Regions from separate parts of the Peribacillus sp. Hz7 genome, predicted to be linked through region 2. Evidence: riboswitches for the same ligand, from Rfam matches in the RefSeq annotation. Region 2 holds a riboswitch; each other region holds the start of a gene.
The links. A riboswitch is a leader RNA that binds a small molecule or an ion and turns the genes downstream of it on or off. The one in region 2 is predicted to bind cobalamin.
Positions count from the first base shown of each region.

Region 1: it holds a riboswitch for cobalamin, as region 2 does, so the genes downstream of both, ACE199_RS12685 (energy-coupling factor ABC transporter permease) here and ACE199_RS23060 (FecCD family ABC transporter permease) in region 2, are expected to answer to the same signal.
Region 3: it holds a riboswitch for cobalamin, as region 2 does, so the genes downstream of both, bluB (5,6-dimethylbenzimidazole synthase) here and ACE199_RS23060 (FecCD family ABC transporter permease) in region 2, are expected to answer to the same signal.

Region 1 covers NZ_JBHHJV010000008.1:52,168-60,063, reverse strand. Annotated here, with positions in the region: gene cobK (precorrin-6A reductase) at 1-77, opposite strand, end outside; gene ACE199_RS12700 (sirohydrochlorin chelatase) at 74-1,006, opposite strand; gene cobJ (precorrin-3B C(17)-methyltransferase) at 1,027-2,685, opposite strand; gene ACE199_RS12690 ((2Fe-2S) ferredoxin domain-containing protein) at 2,714-3,088, opposite strand; cobalamin riboswitch at 3,233-3,418, opposite strand; cobalamin riboswitch at 3,679-3,873, shown strand; gene ACE199_RS12685 (energy-coupling factor ABC transporter permease) at 4,131-4,874, shown strand; gene ACE199_RS12680 (energy-coupling factor ABC transporter substrate-binding protein) at 4,876-5,184, shown strand; gene cbiQ (cobalt ECF transporter T component CbiQ) at 5,168-5,956, shown strand; gene ACE199_RS12670 (energy-coupling factor ABC transporter ATP-binding protein) at 5,956-6,786, shown strand; gene ACE199_RS12665 (hypothetical protein) at 6,859-7,044, opposite strand; tRNA gene ACE199_RS12660 (tRNA-Arg) at 7,166-7,239, shown strand; gene ACE199_RS12655 (4-hydroxyphenylacetate 3-hydroxylase family protein) at 7,679-7,896, opposite strand, start outside.
Region 2 covers NZ_JBHHJV010000043.1:2,808-10,703, forward strand. Annotated here, with positions in the region: gene hisD (histidinol dehydrogenase) at 1-548, opposite strand, end outside; gene ACE199_RS23040 (LacI family DNA-binding transcriptional regulator) at 732-1,718, opposite strand; gene ACE199_RS23045 (IDEAL domain-containing protein) at 1,960-2,157, opposite strand; gene ACE199_RS23050 (ABC transporter substrate-binding protein) at 2,614-3,597, opposite strand; gene ACE199_RS23055 (heme ABC transporter ATP-binding protein) at 3,615-4,424, opposite strand; gene ACE199_RS23060 (FecCD family ABC transporter permease) at 4,430-5,497, opposite strand; cobalamin riboswitch at 5,663-5,853, opposite strand; gene ACE199_RS23065 (DMT family transporter) at 5,925-6,839, opposite strand; gene ACE199_RS23070 (PA2169 family four-helix-bundle protein) at 6,998-7,426, opposite strand.
Region 3 covers NZ_JBHHJV010000011.1:50,664-58,559, forward strand. Annotated here, with positions in the region: gene ACE199_RS15145 (fatty acid--CoA ligase) at 1-287, opposite strand, end outside; gene ACE199_RS15150 (thiolase family protein) at 320-1,471, opposite strand; gene ACE199_RS15155 (acyl-CoA dehydrogenase family protein) at 1,493-2,638, opposite strand; gene ACE199_RS15160 (3-hydroxyacyl-CoA dehydrogenase) at 2,676-3,440, opposite strand; gene ACE199_RS15165 (DUF421 domain-containing protein) at 3,621-4,319, shown strand; gene bluB (5,6-dimethylbenzimidazole synthase) at 4,529-5,185, opposite strand; cobalamin riboswitch at 5,255-5,432, opposite strand; gene ACE199_RS15175 (MFS transporter) at 5,495-6,718, opposite strand; gene ACE199_RS15180 (PCYCGC motif-containing (lipo)protein) at 7,028-7,519, opposite strand.

The DNA of each region.
Region 1 (7,896 bases), on a different contig from region 2:
AGAACCGGAAAACCAGCTTTCTGTATCTCAATAGCTAATTCTCTTGCATCACTTGTGCCCGCCAAGAACAAAATCATTTTGATGCCTCCACCTCGTGTGCATGATCATGGTCGTGGTCGTGGTCATGGTCGTGATCGTGATCGTGGTCATGATGATGATGATGATCATGGTCATGATGGTGGTGGTGATGATGCGCGTCACCATGCTCCTCCACATACAAACGATAGTTTTCTAAATCTTGAGTTCCTCTTGATGTTCCTTCCAATGCTTCTGCTACACGCTCTTTTAAAATCGTTTGAAGCTTCGGATGATAACCAAAGTAATCCGCTAACACAAACTCATGATTTGGATACTGCTCCTGGTAGCCTTCTAGCATCTTAGCCATTCGCTCCATTAAGATACCTGTAAACAAGAAGTATGGCAGCATAACCACTTTTTTGGCACCAAGCTTGATACAGCGTTCAATCCCTTCATCGACAAGTGGTGTCGTAACACCCATGAAAGCACTTTCCACCCATTTCACATTCAATTTCTCCCAAAGCAAACGAGTAATTTTATAAAAATCACTATTCGCATCGGCATCACTGCCACCGCGGCCAATTAATAAAACAGCTGTGTCATGATGTTCCGCATTTGTATCAAAGCCGATGCCTTCCAAACGATCGGTTAAGATCTCTAATGCTGCTGGATGAACATCAATCGTTTGTCCATATGTAAATTTCACTTCTGGATACTTAGTCTTTCCATCCTCAATTTCCGCAGGGATATGCAGCTTCGAGTGACCCGCATGCAGCAAAATAATTGGAATAACAGCAACTTCTGTCGCTCCTCTTTTCACACAATTGTCGATCCCTTGTGAAATATTAGGTGATGCGAATTCCAGGAAACATGTTTCAATGATTAAGCCTTCATCCATTGTTGGAATCATCTTGTCTACAAAAATACGAACCTCTTCATTTCCAGCCTCTAATCGGCTTCCATGTCCAACAAACAATACTGCTTTCATTCACTATTTCCCCCTATTCATTAATCCTCACATGGTGCTGGCTCTATGTGAATCTTTGGTGCAATGTCTTGATATTGAAAACCTTGAATCTTTTTCGCACGCTTGAAGTATTTAAATAATCGTTCATTAGGATGTGCGTTCTGCTTGTACTCTTCCACAATATTCGTAATTAATTCAACAAGGCGATCTGGCTCAATTCCCTCCGCAACGGGTTGACCTGGATGAGCTGTTCGTCCAACTGGTTTGGCGCCTACAAATAAGTCAAATTTCCCTCTGCGGAAGACGATTCCGATATCATCCATGACCGCACTATAACAAGCCATCCCGCATCCATTAAACCCGATGTTTAATTCTTTCGGCATCTCCATTCCACCAAGTACACGCTGCAATTCATCCGCATAAGGAATTGGTTCTTCTTTTTCTCCATCACAGAAATCACACGCTTTTAACGTCACAACATCGCCAATTGGAGACAGTAAAAAGCCAACGGATTGCAGTTTCTCTGTAATTAAATCTGGTTCAGTCGTCGGGATTTTTAATACGATTTTATGATTCGGCGTATATTCCATCGTTCCTTTTTCACCAACAACTTGTGCTAGTGTCATCATTTGCTGCGGTGTAAATTGCTTATTCGCAACACCCGGGCTAACCGCTAGTTCAAATATGGATTCTATGTTTTGTTGAACGAACGATGAAGTTCTTGGCTTAGCCACACTTTGATCAGATACTCTCGATAAAGCTTCCAACGCTACCTCGTAAGAAGTGCTCGTACTCTTCTTCTCAGGCGCTTTCGTCAGCAACCCAACAGCGGCTTCTCCATAAGAGCCTTGCGTAAGTCCTGTTTCTTGATCCATCGCCCATGGCTCTGCTTCTTTTTTCAAGCGTTGATGCGGTTTTAACGGCTGCTTTTCTGAACCCAATGTATACTTTCTTTGATAGCCGCGAGGCGTAATGATTTTATTGTCATATAAGAATGTCGATGAATTCCCGATTACAACGGTTGTCAGCATTCCAATATCATGATTCAACATTTCTGCTAAATTCGTAATGGTAATCTCCTGACGCTCGCGATACGCGCTTTTCACTAGCCCTACTGGTGTATCTGGCGAACGATATTTCAGTAAAATCCGCTGTGTTTCAACAATTTGTCTTGTTCGACGACCACTGCGCGGATTATAAAGCGCAATAACAAAATCCGCCTGTGCCGCTGCTTCAACTCGTTTCGCAATCAGCTCCCACGGTGTTAAGTGGTCACTCAAACTAATCGTACAAGAGTCATGCATAACAGGTGCCCCAAGTAATGATGCACAGGAATTAATCGCTGAAATCCCAGGAATAATTTCAATTTCAACACCTGTTGCTTCTTTCCATCCCTTTTCAATCAAGACCTCATAAACAAGGCCTGCCATTCCATAAACCCCTGCATCACCGCTTGAAATAACGGCTACTTTCTTGCCGTTTTCCGCTTGTTTTACCGCTTCTTGTGCACGCGATACTTCTTCTGTCATTCCGGTACTAATAATCGCTTGATCGGTTAATAAATCTTGAATCAATTCCACATATGTTTTGTAACCGATGATAAAATCACTTTCTTGAAGTGCTTCCACAGCTCGTGTTGTAATATGTTTAAAATCCCCTGGACCAAATCCAACAACAAATAATTTCCCTTTTTGCTCCATACAAATATCCCCCTTCGTAATCCGTAATCTAGGATTCTACTTTTTTCTTTGAAACTCCTACGATAGCAGCAGATGCTGGATTAGGTGACATTTCTCCGTTCACAAATTGATATACTTTGTGCGTTTCAAGGCTTGGTTCATGCATATCCCGAACAATTTGGCGGCCAATTTCAGGGGAATCAACTCGATACCAATTACCCTCTGGATAGGCAATGACGATACAAGCATCTTTGCATCGTCCATTGCAACGAGTTCTTGTCGTATGAATCTCTTCATCCAATCCTAGTAAACTAATTTCGTCACGAACGGCTTGTGTCACTTCTTCGCCGCCCTTTCTCATACAACTACTTCCATTACAGATCAGCAGATGAGACTTTGTACCTTTCAAATTCCAAGTTGTCATATAGTTCCTCCTATTAGGCAGAAGAGAATAAAAAAACCTTAACTCTCTTGAGTTAAGGTTTTTTAAAAAGCTAAAAAATAAAATGAACTAGCATAAACATGCCGCTCTATATTCAACAGCCTCTACCCTTCCCTCCGAAAAGTATTACTTTTTCACTTAAAAGCAGGTTTCCTGGCTTACGCTTCTCTTTACTCTTGTCCCTTCCCAGTTTGCACCAGTGGTGTTGACAATTTCATCAGCGTTACAGTAGCGGGGGCTGCATCGGATTCTCACCGATTTCCCTATTATCCCTAGCATGACACTTTGGGCACTTTTAAATTTATATTCAATTGTTTAATAACAATATTCTCTCAATTCGTAAAACTGTACCTATCATATACCATCTTTTTAAAATTTTAAATAGATAATTACAACTTACGTATAAATCTAACCTGTATAGGGGAAATAATCCAGCAAGGATTTTCCGCTTATTGTTCCATTTTTTCTAAAAAAATCAATATTTTTCTATATTTTACTTATGAAATACAATCATAAAAAATTTTTTTCTAGAAGAAGCGATTTTCTCATGGTACACTATGCTAGAAATCTTAAAATTTTATAAACTTTACGGTGCTAAATTTTGATATTTGGCTTAAAAGGGAAGTCGGTGTAAGTCCGGCGCGGTCCCGCCACTGTAATGGGGAGCATCATTACTCACGTAAGAACCACTGTCTACTCTAAGATGGGAAGGTTGTAATGATGTCATGATCCAGAGCCAGGAGACCTGCCATAAAGGGGAAAACTGTTTCAACCTACGAGGATGGGGATACGGATATATAGCTAGTGAGTGTTTTTTACTCACAGTCCTGCTACTATTCAGTTATGCACTTCTTTCAAGGATGAAAGAAGTGCTTTTTTGTTTTGTACATAATTTTACAAAGCTCAGACACACTCTCACGTTCTTCGCGGATAACAAATGAGGAGGTGATGGCAGCGGCAAAAAAGTACGTAAAACGCTGCCGATTGTTTTTCTAAAATAACAAAGATTAAAAAGGAGACATGTATGAAAACATTGAATTGGAAAGTTCTTTATTTTATCGCATTATTGCTTTTCGTTCCTAATAAAGCCTCCGCTATGCATATTATGGAGGGATTCCTCCCTATTGAATGGGCGATCTTCTGGTGGGCGGTTACCCTCCCATTTTTAATTCTTGGTTTCCGTTCTATTCGTAAAAGCATCAAAGAAAACCCTGAAACAAAAATGATGCTTGGTTTGTCAGGGGCTTTTGCCTTTGTTCTATCCGCACTGAAAATTCCATCCGTTACCGGAAGCTGTTCTCACCCTACTGGAGTTGGCTTAGGTACGGTGCTGTTTGGACCATTTGCAATGAGTATCGTCGGATCAATCGTCTTATTATTTCAAGCTTTATTACTTGCTCATGGAGGATTAACAACGCTTGGAGCGAACGCTTTTTCCATGGCCGTTGTTGGACCGATTATCGCCTATCTTGTATATAAAGGCGCAACAAAAGCTGGCTGGTCTTTTTCCGTGGCTGTTTTCTTAGCAGCAGCACTTGGCGATTTAGGAACATACGTCATGACGTCTGTTCAACTTGCTTTAGCATTCCCTTCTGAAGTTGGCGGTTTCATGGCTTCTTTCACTAAATTCGCTGGAATCTTTGCGTTAACACAAATTCCATTAGCAATCAGTGAAGGTCTATTAACTGTTATTGTTATGAACTTCTTAAAAAAATATAATGTAAGCGAATTGAAAGCACTGCGCGTTCTAACGAAGGAGGCCCGTTAAGATGAAAAAAAATCTATTACTGCTCGGATTAGTAGTCATCCTAGCGATTTTCCCTCTGTTTATTCAAAAAGGAGCTGAGTTTGGCGGAGCTGATGGCGAAGCAGAAGAAGCCATTGGCGAAATCAATTCAAGCTATGAACCTTGGTTCTCTAACATCTGGGAGCCGCCAAGCGGGGAAATTGAAAGCTTATTATTCGTTCTTCAAGCAGCAATTGGAGCTGGATTCATCGGCTACTTTATAGGGTATGCAAGAGGAAAACATAAATCAAAAAAAGAAGAAAGTCCATCTAAACATGTTGTTAATCGATAAATATGCCTATTTCAATCGTCTAAAGCATATTCACCCAGTAGAGAAGATGACATTCGCGCTATTCCTTCTCCTGTTTGCTTTAACTGTAAAAGACACGATTGTTTCACTCATCACCTTCACTGTGATGAGTGCTTTTATCATTTTTGGGGCAAAAATCCCGCTTCGTTATTATATTAAATTGCTGCTTCTTCCAGGGTTCTTCCTTTTATCAGGAATATTAACAATTGTCATTTCCTTTGCTAGTATCGAAACTACAACGCCTCATGTACTATGGTCTGTAGAATTTGGCTACTGGAAATTATTCATAACGGAAAATAATATTAAAATAGCAACAAAGCTCATTCTTGTTGTATTGAGCAGTATAAGCTGTTTATACTTTTTGACGCTAACAACACCCGTTAATGCGATTCTTCAAGTGCTGCGTAAACTGAAGATACCGCAATTACTCATTGAAATAATAGAAATTACGTATCGCTTTATTTTCGTGTTTTTAGAAACGGCCATACATATTTATCAAGCCCAAAATTCTAGACTTGGCTATATGACAACGAAAAAATGGCTGCATTCGATTGGGTTGTTAATTTCTTCTTTGTTTATTCACGTCTTTAAACGAGCGAAAGAGCTGACAATCGCAATGGATTCACGTGGATACACAGAGGACATTATGTATATAGACGACAACTATCAGTACTCAGCTGTAAATTGGCTAATTATTACGACCCTTATCGCTAGTATCGTGGCGGTCTATCTATTATTTGGAGGGACTTTATAATGGACGAGCTTTTTTTCAAAATCGACCAGCTCACCCATCGCTATGTCGATGGCACAACAGCGTTAAAAAATCTTTCTCTCACCATTAAAAAAGGGAAGAAAATTGCTCTATTAGGGAACAACGGAGCCGGTAAATCCACCTTATTTCAGCATTTAAACGGAATCTTACAGCCCACAACAGGTTCTATTTTATTTAAGGGAGAACAGGTGCGGTATAATCGAAAGTTCTTGATGACATTAAGAAAGCAAGTAGGTATTGTGTTCCAGGACCCTGATTCACAGCTGTTTTCCGGCAATGTACGACAAGATATTTCCTTTGGACCAATGAATTTAGGCTGGTCACAGGAAAAAGTACACAAGCAAGTAGAATGGGCAATGGAGCAAACAGAGGTGACCGCTCTGCAAGATCGCCCCATTCATTTTTTAAGCTTAGGACAAAAAAAACGTGTCGCTATTGCCGGGGTATTAGCGATGAATCCGGAAGTTTTCATTTTAGACGAACCTTCCGCAGGCTTAGATGCCTATTATTCAAAGCAAATCATGCACATTCTCCGCGATATTCATCAAGGAGACAAAACGATTATTCTTTCCACTCATGATGTTCACTTTGCTTATGAATGGGCAGATGAAATCATTGTCATGAGCGATGGTGAAATTTTGTATCACGGCGACCCTGTAACCGTTTTTCATAACGAAGCATTACTGAATCAAGCTCATTTAGAAAAACCGTGGGTATTTGAAACGGCACAACAATTGCTGACAAAACAGCTGCTTCGGGATGAAGGACCGATGCCCCGCAGCAAAGAAGAATTGTTCCAGTTACTGAAATGAAGGGGCTGTTTTAACAGTCTCTTTTTCTTTGGAATGAAGAATATTCTTACATAGAGAAGAAACCTTACCTATCTACCAAATCCATCTAATCAAGCCTCGGATTCCCCACCACACTAATCGAAAAGGTACTAACAATAATTCTGGTACATAGAACAACACTTCAACTACAATATCCCACCAAGAGCCTTCACTCGATTTCTTTTTAGCAGCTCGCTTCTGCTTATGCTTATGCTTCCCCTTTCGCTCTCGAAATGTCATTTCAACCATCCTATTCAATATTTAATTTCTATTATTATAATCTATCTTTACAATTGGAGCAGTCGTTCAATTGATAATTTTTCACCTTAGGAATATAATGAATACATTGACTCTTTTATATGTCCCAGTAGCTCAGCAGGATAGAGCGACAGCCTCCTAAGCTGTAGGTCGTAGGTTCAATTCCTATCTGGGACGCTCATACAACAGAAACCCCTTAATTAATTTAATTAATTAAGGGGTTTCTGTTGTATATAAAAATCATGATAAATGGATAACAGGCATATTGCCGAGAACTTGCTGAAAATATAAAAAGGGATGCTTCAACTAAAAAGGGAGTACGTTTTGATGTGCAAAAAAATCGTAAATATTAGGTCAATTCACGCAAGAAATAGTATTCTAATTGAAACTAAATAAAGAACTGGAAATTTACGACATTCTCTATCATTTATTGTTTAACTTAAGCCCCATTAGTTGAGGATGAACCATCCTTATTAGTTTAGTTACCTAAAATAAGTATTAAACAAGCGTAAGTTAACCATTATTTACATACACCAGTTTCCCCTGCACATCAACCCGCACAATACCGTCTGTTTTTCCCCTTTGTATGTCAATGCCTCTCAATTACGATTTCTGACTAACATTCCTGTTCACAGAGCTCGTCATTGACACATGTTACACAATCCTTACACGTTCCTTCTAATTTCGCAAAACACTTCAGCTTATGAAGGATATGCTCTTTTTGACTTTCAAAATCATAATTACGAACGGTTGACATACGCATAGCCTCTGGTGAACCACCGCCATGAAGACTTATGACAGAATAGAAGCCACCTTCTTTAGACGCCGTTAAAT
Region 2 (7,896 bases):
GCTTGGATTCCGCCAAGAATATAAATTTCGTCAGCTCCAGCTTTATGCATTGCATAGACTGTTGCAGCTGGAATCTCTCCATTAATCGGTGGAGTGCAGGCGATGACTCTTTTAACACCTGCTACTTTAGCCGTCAGTACACTCATATGTGCGGAAGCAACCATTGGATAACGTCCTCCAGGAATGTAGCAGCCTACACTGTTTACTGGAATATTCTTGTGTCCAAGAATAACACCTGGCATTGTTTCTACTTCAATATCTGTCATAGATTTTCTTTGTTCTTCTGCAAATCTTCTAATATTGTTTTGGGCAAATTCAATATCTTCTACAGTTTGTGCCGGAATAGAAGCACAGATTCCCTCGATTTGCTCTTCCGTTAAACGAAAGCTTTCAGGGCTCCACTTATCGAAGTTTTCCGACAATTCTCTGATAGCTTTATCGCCTTCTTCTTCAATTTGCTTAATAGTAGAACTAACGATTGCAGAAACCTTTGCATCGTCCTTTTGAATATCTTCCGCTACTTTACCTTGTTTTAAATAAGTTGCCATGTTACAATCTCTCCCTTTTTTATAGTATATTGCATACGTATGCAAAACAAAGAAAAAAAGAATTTGCATACGTATGCAAAAAAGTTTAAGTTTTTGCATTCACATGCAAAAACATGATTTATCATCGCTTGTATAGAATCATAAGGTAAACGTTTACAATTGTCAATATATAAAATATTCATACTATTTCGTGGTTTTACGATGAATGAAGTGACCCTTTAGTTTAACTGTTTGATACTGGTCATGATTTGAATCGGACATTAATAAATTAATGGTTTCGTCAACCATTTGCTCTATAGGCTGTACCCAGGTTGATAGGGCATAATTAGGCCAGGATGACATTTTTATATCATCAAATCCGATTACAATCGTCTCATCTGGAACAGAAATATTTTTTTCCTTTAGCGCATCTAACGCACCTAAAGCGGTTATATCATTAGCTCCAAAAATGGCTTCAGGTCTATGTCCAGTTTCCAGCATACTTCTTGTAAGATTAAAGGACTTTTCGTATGTGTAATTTCCTTCTAATATCGTGATATCGATCCCTTTATTTTTAAAAAAGTCTGTAAATCCTTTCTGTCTGTCTTGGCTTGTGGATGTATTAATTCTCCCTGTAATAAAAACAATATCCTTATAACCTTTTTCGTAAATATAGGCAGCAATTTCGTTGGCAGCGCTGATATTGTCACAGCTGACAGAATTACATAATAAATTTTTATCATGTCGATTGAATAATGTGACAGGAATATCATAATCTTGAAGTTTCGCCACGACTTTTGAAGAGAGAAGGGCATCCGTTACAATAACAGCTTCTACGTTGTATTCTAAGAAATGATTAATTTCTTCTTGTTGAATTTCTTCATTTTCCGTATATACAAATAATACAGAATATCCTTGTGCTCTTAGCTTTTTTGTAAATATCCCTAAAACCTCATGATAGAACGGATTCTGGATATCTTTCATTGCTAGGCCAACCATATTTGTTTTTCTTGTAATGAGGCCCCTTGCTAATGCATTAGGTTGATAATCCAGTTCTTCTGCTACTTTCAATACTTTCTTTCTTGTTTTTTCTGAGACGCTTGCTCCTGGTGTAAACACCCGTGATACCGTCGATTGAGATACATTTGCCAATTTAGCAACTTCCATTGCTGATACAACTTTCCTTACCATATATATACCCCTAACTTAATATATTGTTTGTTAATATAGTTGAAAATACTGAACTTTTCAAGTGGGGGATTGCCAATGCAAGTGTACTATTGTCCCTCGAGTCATCATAACTCTATCATTATAGCAAAACACAAATGAATTTAACGTTTTATTTGCAAAAGAGAAGGGACAATAAAAAGAAGCCTTGTCCAGGCTTCTTACGCTGTTTTATCTTAAAATCATTTCGATGTATATAACAGATTTAAGAAATACGTTTTAATTCTTCTGTTAATCGTAGGAATTCTTCTTTGTTTCGATTCTCTAATGATCGATCGATCTCTATTCGAAGTTGCTCTTTTCGGAAATCACAAAGGACTTTGTTTAACACCATTTCAGCAAGTTCAGAGTCCATAATGTTTACCTCATTAATTGTTGGTGTGCTAAGCAAATTCTTTTTCATTGAAAATCAACTCCTTGACCTTTTTTTTATTATAACAATAGTTTTCAGAAAATTCAAATACTTTTATCAGCAGTTTTATGTTATTTATATCCGGTTGATTTATCTTATTTCTTAGGTTGATTAGGAAGGTTATTATAAAATTGATGAAACAAACATGTGAGGTAAGAGTTTAGATTAAATTGGTTTTTATCAATGAAATTAGACAACATTAATTGGCTTTCTCTTGACATCATTTTGCCTCCTTTAACATAACTTCCTTATCTATATCATTACCAAACTATCAATTTTTTATACACCTATAAATAAAAAATCTGCTTTAAACTCAGAGGGAATCATTTCGTACAGGTATTATGGGGAGTAGTTTGATTCAACGAGGGGACTAGGATGAGTGTAATGTTTATTAATATGAAAAAGCATAAAGAAAAATATCATTCTCTTTATGCTTTTTGACAGTATTTACTTTTTAAAGTTTTCTGGATAAAATCCTTTTGCTAAAATTTCAATGGCTTGTGCTGCGCGTATGCCTTCAGATGCTGCTGAAAGTGGTAAAATGACAAAATGTTCATTTTGAACCGCTGGTGTTTCTTTTAAGGCTGGATCCTGTTTTAAAAATTCAATTTTACTTTCTGCACTAGTGTCACCATAATCGATAACGACAATGACTTCTGGATCACGCGCTACTGCATCTTCTTTAGATACAGTTACCCAACCATCTTTTATATCGGAGAAGATATTATGGCCGCCTGCAAGCTTCGTAATCTCATTCATAAAGTTTTGGCCCGCTGTAAAAATTTCTTTTTCACCACTATCGTAAATAAGGACGTTTACTCTCTCATCAACCTCTGGTAAGTTAGCTTGTACTTTCTCTACATCGGCTTTCATTTGGGCTATAAGTTCATCCCCGCGCTCCTCAACACGGAAGATCTTCGCGATATTTTGAATATCTTCAAAAATATCCTCAAGTGTTGGGCTTGTCATATCTGACGATTTATGGAGATATGTATGGATCCCTAATTCCTTCAATTCTTCTTGTGTACCAATTCCTTTTTCAGAGAAACCACTTGTCCATCCTGCATATACAAAATCTGCTTCTGCATCAATAACCTGTTCTTTTGTTGGGTATTCTTTCGCCAACACGGGTACTTGATCATAGTCCTCTTGGAGAGAAGGCAAAATTTTATCATCTAAATAAGCTGTACCAACCATTGAGTCTTCTAAACCTAATGCTAGCATGATTTCTGTCACATGTTGGTTTAAGCTAATGGCGCGTTTAGGTGCTTCTGTGTAAACAGTTGTAATATCATTATTAACAATCGTGACTTCATTTTCTGTATCCTCTTTTACATTACTGCTTTGTTCTGTCGAGCTGCCACACGCAGTTAAAACGATTAGTAGTATAGCAGAAAGACATATGTTCAAAAATTTGTTGTATGTTTTCATCATTTTTCTCCCTTGATTTAGATTATTATAGACGAAGTTTCCTTCGGAGCTGCCTTGAGAAATTGTTCAGATATATAGGTTAGATGCGGCTTGCCCGTAAGTGGATGTTGTTGAACCTCGGCGTATACACCAAATACATCACGCAGTAACTCGGGTGTGAGTACTTCTTCTGGTGTTCCATAACGAACGATACGCCCATGTTGCAATACATAGATTTGGTCGCAATACATGGCAGCTATATTTAAATCATGCAAAGCAGCGATAACAGTCAACTGTAAAGTTTGAATTAAGTCCATCAGCTGTAACTGGTGCTGAATATCTAAATGATTCGTCGGTTCATCCAGAATCAGTATATTCGCTTGCTGAGCGAGGGCGCGGGCCACCATGACACGTTTTTTCTCACCTCCTGAAAGGGAACTAAAGTTGCGTGTTTCCAAATGAGCAATACCTGTTTGGGATAGGGCCTCTTTTACAATTTGAATATCTTTTTGGTGATCGATTTCAAACAACTTTTTATGAGGGGTTCGTCCCATACTGACTAAATCACGCACTTGAAAATCAAAAACGATAGGGGTTTCCTGCCCAACAACGGCTAAACTTTTAGCAATGATTTTACTTGATTGCTTGAAAATATCTTTTTCATTTAATAAGACCGTGCCGCTTTCTGGTTTTAATAGACGGTACAAATTTTTAAGCAGGGTCGATTTTCCGCTGCCATTAGGACCGATTAAGCCCACAAATTGCTGCTCCTTCACTTGAATGCTCACTTCATGCAAGATTTGCTTATCATGAATGGAGTATGATAGATGGTTGGCTTGTAATGTCATATCTTTTAATCTCCTTCCCCGAAAGAATAATTGTTACGGCGCAGTAACCAAATGAAGAATGGTCCTCCACAAATAGCTGTAATAATTCCAATTGGCATTTCTTCTGGAGCAATTAGAATTCGTGCAAGTGCATCTGCCCATACTAAAAAAATACTTCCCAACAATGCGCTAATCGGAATGACGTATTTATAGTTGGAACCAACGATTAAACGTACGATATGCGGAATAATTAAACCGACAAACCCAATCGAACCACTAACAGCGACGAGTACACCTGTTAGTAGAGATACTAATAGAATCAGTTGCATTCGGAACCGCTGCAGGTTAACTCCTAACGTTACTGCGGACTCTTCTCCAAGCAGTAATAAATTTAACTGGCGATAATGGAGCCAAAGCAATATGAATACACATATAAAAGTAATCGTAGGGATGAGTAAATAGCTCCATTTGGCACCTGCTAAGCTCCCCATCATCCAATACATGACGGCTTTAATGCCGCCTTCTCGTGTCGACATCATTAAAATAAAATTTGAAATAGCGGACAGTATAAGGGACACAGCAATTCCTGCTAGTAAAAGTCGAATAATAGAAATTCGTCCGCCGACACGGGACAAGAAAAAAACAAATAATACGGAAATAAAAGCACCTATAAAAGCGGCTGCAGAAAGGGCGTAAATTCCCAAAAATGAAAAGGCGCCTAAAATTAAGACAGCAGTCGCACCAACTGTCGCCCCAGATGAAACTCCTAAAATATATGGGTCCGCAATGGAATTACGCACGAGTGCTTGGATGGCAGCCCCTGCAATGGCCAATCCTGCACCAACAATAGCAGCAAGGAGCACACGTGGTACACGAATTTGCCAAATAATAATTTCTTGTGAGCGACTCCAATCTGTCTCTATCAGATTTTGTAAAAGTGGTATTTTAGAAAGAATAACTTTCCACACATACACCGGTGTAACAGAAACGGATCCAATCATAATGGACAGGGTGATAGAAATACCTAAAATTAGAAGTAGAATGATGGAAAAGAGGATAAATTTTTTGTTAGAGAATGGTGTTTGATTAGTCATGGTTTAGTAACTCCTATTAAAAAATAGTGAGTATGAAGCAATAAAAAAAGGGTACTCTACGCAAAAGATTTGCATAGAAATACCCTAGATTTAACAAAATGATCAACAAAAGACAGAAATATGCCTTGTTTATTGTCCGTAATTGCTTACATCCTCGTGGGCATTACAGGTGAAAACTAAGTGGCAGGTCTCCTGGCTTCGAATCATCGTCACTATGACAGCCTTCCCATTTTAAAACAGTGGCATATCGTCATAGAACTCCTCGTTACAGTTGCGGGACAGCGTCGGACTTACACCGACTTCCCTTTTAAGTGATATCTTCTAAGAGAAATCACACCATTAGTATCTAAAATTTGAAATTAATGAGAATTTTAACATAGATATTTATAGTAGTCTAATATTATTTACATTACGCTGATTTTCAAGTTTATAGAGATAACTCATTAGAAATCACGGATTTTTTAGTCTTTTTTGATGTTTCTTGAACAATAATGACAGCCGCAATCACTAGAAATATCCCGAAGTATTGCCATACATTCAATTTTTCGTGGAAAATTAAAAAACCTACTAGAGATGCAACGACCGGTTCAATTGTAGCGATTATAGATGCTTGGCTTGATTCTATTGTGTTTAATCCTTTTGTATAAAAAATGAAGGGCAGCATAGTTGAGAGAAAGCCAAGACCTATTATGTACAGCCATACTTTTATATCTGAAAATAAAGGAACCACGAGCCACAATCCACTAAAAGGGGTTACTGCAATAGCTGCGAACAAAAACGTATAGGCAGTAACGGTTAAAGAGTTATATTTTCTGAGCGCAAATTTCCCGAATATACTGTATAGGGCATAAAAAAGACCTGAACCAAGTCCGAGAATGAGTCCATATAGTGAGATGGATTCATTCGTATTTGGGAGGATGCCAATAACAAATGAGCAACCGATAAAAGTTATAAGTAAGGCTAAAACTTTTCTTGTCGTTAGTAATTCTTTAAAAATGAATCTTGAAAAAATAGTGACAAAGGCAGGTGCTGTGTAAAGAAGAATGGTCGCAACTGAAATAGATGTTTCTTTAATCGCGCTAAACACACACCAATTAAACAGGACAAAACTAAAAATGCCGGTTCCGATAAAATATTTACTATCAGCTATTTTGATTTTTAAAAGTTGGCGATTCTTAAAAGTGATATAAAGTACTAAAAATAAAGTTGCGGATAAGGCGCGAATTGTAACAACCTGTATCGGCGAAAAGCCCATTTCATAAAGAGAGGTTACAAATAGACCGATAATTCCCCATAACGAGGCCCCTGCACCAATCAATAGCAATGCTAGTTTGTTATCCACTGGGCCTTTTCCTCCTTTCAGTTAGACATACTATATACTAACAAACGTTAGATATATTGGATACAAGGTGAGGGCTTTTGTGTTCAGTTACCTAGAAGAAATTAACATTTATTGAACAGTTGATTCCTTCTAGGGAAAACACTAATCTGACGGGATTATTAATGTAATAAATACCGTAATTCTTCAACCTGTCTTCGGCTAGTATCAATCACTTTTTCAGCGATTTTTTTACTTTCTGGATCTAAATCACCCTTTACAAGTTCCTCGGAATACTGAACGCCGTAGTTATCTAATCCTTCTAAGGCATCCTTAATAATCTTGTTTGTATCATCAGGAAGCATGACTTTATGCATAAAGCTGTGCATGGATCCAGAGACACCTTCATCGTCGGCGGGAACTCCACCTAGATTCTGAATTCGTTCCGCTATTTGTTGAGCACTCAGCTTTACATCCTGCTGCATAGACTGAAATGTTTTCTTTAGCTCCTCATCGTCTACCTTTTGGATATAATGTTCAAACGAACGTATTCCCATATATGTACCTCTTAATAAAGTATTTAATTCTTCGATGATAACCTCTTTTTCCACAAAATCGCCTCCTTTTCCTTTTATTATGCTGCCTATGGGGTGGGCTATTCGTAGCCTGTTTGAGTATTGAGCGTGATTCACTTTCATGGAAATGAAAAAGCGCTGCCCCAAAAGTCATGAAAAATGGCTTTCGGGGCAGCCCCTCCGTTTAGTTGAACGATTATTCTCCTTAGATAATTCCTTTTTTGCTGTCTTTAAAGTGAGTTAAAGGACAAAAACGAGAAATCCGGCTAGGGAAATGACCTTCATTAGGGTTATGAAGGACAAAAATGAGAAATCCGGTCAGGGAAACGTCCTTCATTAGGGTTATGAAGGACGAAATTAAGAAATTCGGTCAGGGAAACGTCCTTCATTAGGGTTATGAAGGACGAAATTAAGAAATTCGGTCAGGGAAACGTCCTTCATTAGGGTTATGAAGGACAAAAGTGAGAAATCCGGTCAGGGAAACGTCCTTCATCAGAGGTATGAAG
Region 3 (7,896 bases), on a different contig from region 2:
TAAGCAACTTCCTCAGCCATTAGACGAAAATTAATTGGATTAAATACCGCTCCAATTTTAGCACAAGCAAAGAAAGCGGTTGCTAACTCTTCATTATTATAGAGATACGTTGACACCCGATCTCCCTTTTTAACTCCTTCATTCTTTAAAGCTCTGGCCAAGGCATCTACTTGATTGTTCCATTCTTTGAAGGTGAAGCGTCTATTTCTTCTGACATCGTATAGTGCTTCTTTGTTAGGGAATGTGTTTACTGTCTTTTCGAAAATCTCGCTAATCGTTTTGGACATATCTTTTTCCCTCCTTCAATATAAATAAATGATCAATCTAGTCTTTCAATAATCGTTGCATTCGCCATACCGTGGCCTTCACACATTGTTTGCAGCCCATATCTTCCACCTGTACGTTCTAGTTCATGCATAAGCGTCACCATTAAACGAGCACCGCTGCCTCCAAGCGGATGACCAAGTGCAATCGCTCCACCATTTGGATTTACCTTCTTCGAATCTGCTCCTGTTTCTTTCAACCAAGCTAACACGACGGGCGCAAATGCTTCATTCACTTCAAACACATCGATATCGTCTATGGAAAGTCCTGATTTCTCTAATACTTTCTGAGTTGCTGGAATCGGACCCGTTAACATCAGAGTTGGGTCTGAACCAACAACAACGCGAGTGTTTACTTTAAAACGAGGCTTTAATCCAAGCTCCTCTGCTTTCTTTCGTTCCATTAAAAGTAACACAGCTGCACCATCACTAATTTGGCTTGAATTTCCGGCATGGATAACACCATCTTCTTTAAACACCGTTTTTAACCCCGCTAACACCTCAAGCGTCGTTCCTGGTCGTGGACCGGAATCTTCCCTCACTTCGGTCGGATTTCCTTCTTTATCACTTCCAACAATCGGGATGATTTCTCGTTCAAAATATCCTTCACGTTGTGCACGAAGAGCGCGCTCATGACTTTCTACAGATAATTGGTCACATTCTTCGCGGGTGATTCCCCATCTCTCAGCAATTCGCTCCGCAGAAAGCCCTTGATGAATCACTTCATACTTGTCTACATATTTTTGACTTGGTTTAGTACCTTGGTAGTTCGAACCGATTGGTACGCGCGACATATTTTCTACTCCGCCTGCAACTATTACATCCATATCGCCAGCAAGAATCGCTTGAGCGGCAAAGTGAACAGCTTGTTGACTAGATCCGCATTGGCGGTCCAGCGTTACACCTGGAACTTCAATCGGATATCCCGCAATTAACGAAGCAACGCGCGCAATATCACCCGCTTGCTCTCCTGCTTGTGAGACACAACCGAGAATGACATCATCGATTATCGCTGCATCAATGCCTGTCTTCTCCACTAACTTCTTCAACACTTCTGCGGCTAAATCATCTGGACGAATATCTCTAAAAACCCCATTTCTTCTTCCAACTGGTGTACGTATTCCTTCAACAATGACCACTTCGCGCATCCTACTTCCCCCTCTAAACGGTTACAACCCTAGATTTTTGGCAATGATTGTTTTCATTATTTCATTTGTACCGGCATAGATACTGGCTACAGGAATATCTCGATAGCGTCTAGCAATCTTGTATTCTTCCATATATCCATATCCACCATGAAGCTGCATGCAGGCAGTTGAAATGTTTCGAGCCATCTCTGTTAATTTCCATTTAGCCATAGATACCTCGGTTACTACATGTTCACCAGCGATATGCTTTGCGATTAATTGGTCGAGAAAGGCTCTTCCCATTTTAATTTCTGTTGCCATTTCAGCGATTTTAAATTGGGTATTTTGAAACTTGCTAATGGATTTTCCAAACGCTTCGCGACTTTTCACATATTCAATCGTCTCTTGGAGCATATCCTCTGATGCTGCTTGCGCACAAATTGCAACAACAAGCCGCTCTTGTTGCAATTTCTCCATTAAATAAGTAAAACCTTTGCCCTCTACACCAATTAAATTTTCTTTTGGCACACGACAATCTTCGAAGATCAACTCTGCTGTATCTTGACTATGTAGACCGACTTTGTTTAATTTTCTGCCTCTTGAAAAACCTGGCGTATCCCTTTCAATCGCTAATAAGCTAACCCCTTTATGCTTAGGAACTGCGTTTGGATCCGTTTTACAAGCGACAATCACTAAATCCGCATGAATCCCATTTGTAATAAATGTTTTTTGTCCGTTCACAATATAATGATCGCCATCTAAGACAGCTGTTGTTTTAATACTGGCAAGATCCGATCCTGCTCCTGGTTCCGTCATCGCAATTGCAGTAATACACTCCCCCGTCGTACATTTTGGTAACCAACGCGATTTTTGTGCTCTAGTTCCATAAGCAGAAATATACGGAACAACGATATCGTTATGAAGTCCCACGCCAATTAAACTCGAACCAACTCGTTCAAGCTCTTCATTGACCACAACAGAAAAACCCCAATCCACATCTGAACCACCATACTCTTCTGGTAAATCTGGAGCTAAAAATCCTTGTTCCCCAAGCTTTTTCCAAAATGAACGTGGAATGATTCGATCTTCTTCCCATTGTTCATAAAAAGGCACAGCCTCTTTTTCTAAAAACTTACGCAGTGATTGACGAAAAATAGCATGATCATCTGTTAAATATGGATGCTTCAACAGTAAGTCCCCCTTTGGGCAACATAGTCTATTTTGTTTACGGCTGCATACGAATCGCGCCATCTAAACGAATCGTTTCCCCGTTCAGCATTGGATTCGTTATAATGCTTTCTGCTAATTTCGCATATTCTTCTGGATAACCAAGACGAGATGGGAATGGTACCATTTTTCCTAAAGCAATCATCGCTTCTTCCGGCAGTGCATCAACCATCGGTGTGTGGAATAAGCCTGGAGCAATCGATACGACACGAATGCCATTTGAAGCAAATTCACGGGCAAGGGGCAGCGTCATCCCAGCGACTCCACCTTTTGAAGCACTGTATGCAACTTGTCCAATTTGACCTTCAAAAGCGGCAACTGAAGCGGTGTTAATAATAACCCCTCTTTCTCCTGATTCATTTGCTTCATTTTGAGCCATTTTCTCTGCAGCTAAACGAATCACATTAAACGTGCCAATTAAATTAACAGAAATCACTTTTGAGAACGCTTCCAATTCATGAATCCCTCGACGGCTTAAAACCTTTTTTGCAATAGCAATTCCCGCACAATTGACAACAGTATTAATCTGACCAAATCGCTGAACGGCTTGATCGACAGCTCTTTGAACGTCCTCTTCCTTCGTTACATCGGTTTTCACAAACAAAACGGACTCACCATACTGCTTAGCAAGTTGCGCACCATTCTCTTCAAAAAGATCAAGAATGACGGCCTTTCCGCCATTTTCCACAATATGTTGTACCGTCGCCTTCCCAAGACCAGAAGCTCCACCCGTTACAATGGCAATTGAATCTTGAATGTTCATACGAGCACCCCTCCCCCAAATATTTGAAATATACTTTTATATTAGCATGACTATTTCGAAAATTCATATATTAATACCCTTTTTATGGTTTTTTTTACAAAAAGTTCGTATTATAACAGCTACGATTTGGAGATAAATAGGAATGTTATCATCATGTTTAAAGATCGGAGTATGTATAGCATGAAAATCATGCATTTAACAATAGAACTGATTGCGGGATTTTTTCTGCTTTTTATAATCATCAAATTCGTTGGCAAGAAAATTATTAATCAAATTACACCTTTCACTTTTATTTCCGCTATAGTATTAGGAGAATTACTAGGCAACGCCTTATACGATCATCAAATTGGGATTCTTTATGTTATATACTCCATGGTATTATGGGGAATTTTGCTCTTTATAGTCGAATATCTTGGACAAAAATCTTTATGGTTTCGTGGCCTTTTTGAAGGAAAACCATCTGCTCTTATTAAAAATGGAGTCGTTGATCGAGAAGAGCTAAGGAAAAATCGGATGAATATTAATCAGTTACAAAGCTTACTTCGGCAAAGTGAAACCTTTTCGATTCGAGAAGTGGCCTTTTGTTATTTAGAGGCGAACGGTTCTATTAGCATTTTAAAAAAACCACAGTATCAGAAAACAACATTGCAGGATTTCAATCTTTCAGGGACACCTGTTTACGTTCCTGTTACGCTCATTCGTGATGGAGAAGTACTGTGGGATGAACTAAAAGATTTAGGATTTGATGAACATTGGTTAAAGGTGCAACTCTCATCACAAGATATTTCAGATTATAAAGATGTTTTTATCGCTGAATGGTTGGAGGGAGACGGGATTTTTGTACAGACTTATCAGTTTCAATCCTCACCCTCTAACTAAGGAGGATGCTATGCCGTAGTGTGGCTAACTGGTGTTGTTGGTTCAAAAGAAAGACATTCGCGAACCTCCCTGTATACGCTACATTGATGGAGGTTCGCAATCTTTTTAAAAGCAATAGTTATTCAAAGTCAACAGGATTCCCCTCTTAAACTTTCAACTAATATCATTATAAATATACTTATCTATTTACAAAGTACATAGTTATTGACTTATTTAGAGCGACCTCCCCACTCCCCCTCAAAAATCATTCCATCCAATTGTTGTCGTTTCTCCCAATTATAAATCTCTAGCAAAGGTCGATCCGGATAATTTTCCGTATAACCAACGGAAAGTAAAGCGACTGGATCCACATGATAGGGGATACCTAAAATCGTTCGGACATCGGCTTTTTTATAAAAGCTTACCCAGCCCATCGCTAGTCCTTCTGCATAAGCAGCAAGCCACATGTTTTGGATGGCACAGCTTGTGGACATTAAATCCGTTTCAGGGATTGAGTTTCTTCCTAATACATGGTCACCAGCACTGAATGGGTTGCATGTCACACAAATTGTGACAGGTGCTTCAAGAATTCCAGCAATTTTCAAATCTAAAAAGGTTAACTCGCGATCCGTTCCTTCATAATGAATCGCAAGCGCGCGTCGTTCTTTTTCAACGATGGCAGCTAGTTTTTTCTTTGTTTCGTCATCTTTGATAATGATAAAATTCCATGGCTGCATAAATCCAACTGATGGGCCACTGTGAGCCGCTTCTAATAGTTTATATAATGTTTCATCCGGAATCGGTGTTTGTAAAAAGGTCCGAATATCTCTTCGATTAAAAATCGCTTTATAGACTCCACTTTTTTCTGCTTCACTTAACTTGTTCATACTAATCCCTCCAATTTTTTAGACAATAAAAAAATTCCCAGCCTAAATAGGCTGAGAATTTGCCAAATCTCAGAACATCCAATACTGGCAGGTCTCCTGGCTATGATTCAACGTCAGTCTGTCCCTTCCCGGAAATAAATCCGGTGGCTATGACAGCGACTCCTCAACTACAGTGGCGGGCTCCGCATCGTTTTACCGATTTCCCTATTCTCTTCCACATGGAAGCACCAATATGGCGTTTAGATGATATGTCCAATACTATTGTTATCCGAAACTAAATTACCATGACTCATATAATAAGTCAAGATTTTACTCTTTTGATAGCATTCCTTCAACACTCTCTGATGCTTGCATGTTATAGATTGGCAGAATAAACAAAAGTCCGATAATAAATAGAATCGCAGCTGCTTCAAAAATCATAATAATTGAAAACATTTCTTTTAAAATACCAGCAATACTCATTGTTAATACCATCGCTCCAGAGAAAAGCGGACTTAACGTACCGTTCACTCTTCCAATAAATTCCGATTTTGTGTTTTGTAAAATCATCGTATTAATGCCGACTTGAATACATGGGAGGAAAAATCCGTTCACAAATTCAGCGACAAGAGTTAATGTAAGGTCTGTTGAAAAACCAATCACACTCATCCCAATTGCATTGGCTAACATCCCAATTACTAAAAGCTTTTGCGGAAGAAGAGATTTAGAGAATATAACAGAAGCCGCTCCTCCCAAAATCATTCCGACTCCATTCACCATTAACAGCCATTGTAAATTTTCTTTTGCTAACTCTAATCGTTCTGTTACAAGAAAAACCGCTAAAGGTTGAATAAGTCCGATTGCAAGTCCTGCAGCCATAAAACAAATTCCAAGTAGCTTCAATTCCTTTTTAGCGAGAACATAACGAATGCCGCTTTTCATATCTTCAAGTAAGGTTGTAGCTGTCTGTTCATCCTCTGTTTTATGGTCAGCTGGAATGAATAGAAGCATCACTGCAGAAAGAAGAAAGGCTATTCCTGTAGCAATCATCGACACAACAATTCCAAATTGTTGGAAAATCATCGTACCAAGAACAGGCCCAAGCACCATAAAGACAGCAAAAATCGTTTGGTAAATCGACATCGCTGACTGCAGCAATTCCGGGCTTAAATGCATCTTAAAGAGTTTCATCCCCGACGGCTGAGAAAACTGCGATAAAATCGACGAAATCAATGTAGCAAAAAAGACAATATGCCAAGAACCAAACACTAGTGTGAGCACTACCGCAAAAACCGAAATAGCACTTAATATATCACACCATACCATCGTTCTTTTTGGCCGCCAACGATCAGCAAATGTCCCGCCAATAAAAGAAAAAATAAAAATCGGAGCAAATTCAGCAACAGAGATCATGGAAACAGCAAAAGCATTTCCATTGGTTTTTTCCATAATAAATAACAAAATCGCAAAATTCCTCACCCAAATGCCTATTTGAAGAAACAATGCGGATAGGAAAATCGCTTGAACAAATCGATTTTTCAATAATTGTGACATAACATTCCCCTTTTCTATTAATGATTATGGGAGACAACAAAAAACCTCCCATCCGTTATTTTTGGATAGGAGGTCGTCAAAAACCATAGAAAAAGACATAGTACACCATGTACTACAACTTCGATGATTTTTTTAAAGTACAGACTAATCCCATTCAAAAATAACTTCGTATTATATAACGAATCTATTCTTTAAAACAGGATTAGTTAATCATCGTCCTATGGTCACCCTTTCGATTTAAGATGTACCTATGTTACATTGTTTTTTCTTCTTTTTCAATACATTTTTTCATTAAATTACCAATAAAATTCACACTTCCGGCGTATCCGTTGGCTTTGCATATCCGTCTTTATATTGTTGATCAATTGCCTTTCGTATTTCTTTTACCGTTTTTCCGTTGTTAAAATCAACTACTGCCTGAGCGGCAATTTCTAAACAGACACCACATTTCGTCCCATGATCATCCCAGACAACAGCTCCGCTTTCTCTGTTTTCAAACACAAAGCAGTCGTAATTGTTTTTGTGGTTGGCCGATTCCCCGCATCCACAATAACAAGGGATTTGTTCTAATAGCTTTTGATGTTTAGCAGCAGCTGCATAGATGGTCTGCATATCCTCTGGTTTATCCGCTAGAAATTCAGGCATTTCTCCTATCCCGCTTGTTTCTTCACGAATATCACCTGAATCTGTATGTTCCGTATGAATTGGATGATTATCATGACTTTCTTCTTTACTAGAACAAGCTCCAAGTAATAGGGTAGAACAAATTCCAAATGTTAGCATTGTTTTTTTCCATCTCATCATATACACCTCTAGAAAAATTTGGTTTTTATTATTTTACTAGAAAAAGTGGGGCTTCTTCAAAGTTAATGTTTTCTTAAAGCAAATTTATCAACATTCAATTGATAGGATTTTTTTACAAAAAATGGGTAAATGAATTAATTTTGATTTCCTTCCATTCTCTCAATTCAATCCTTTTGCTTTTCTCCCCATTTTCTTATTAACAAAATAAACAAGCTGAATATTTTCTTTTATAAAAAAGTATTTATGAAAATATTTAGCTAATAACCAAACAAAAAATAAGAAAAACCATACCAAACAATGATCATGACAACAAGAACAATGGTTGGAGAAAGTCCCATTAGGTAATGAGCAATAATATATCCTCCAGGAACGGA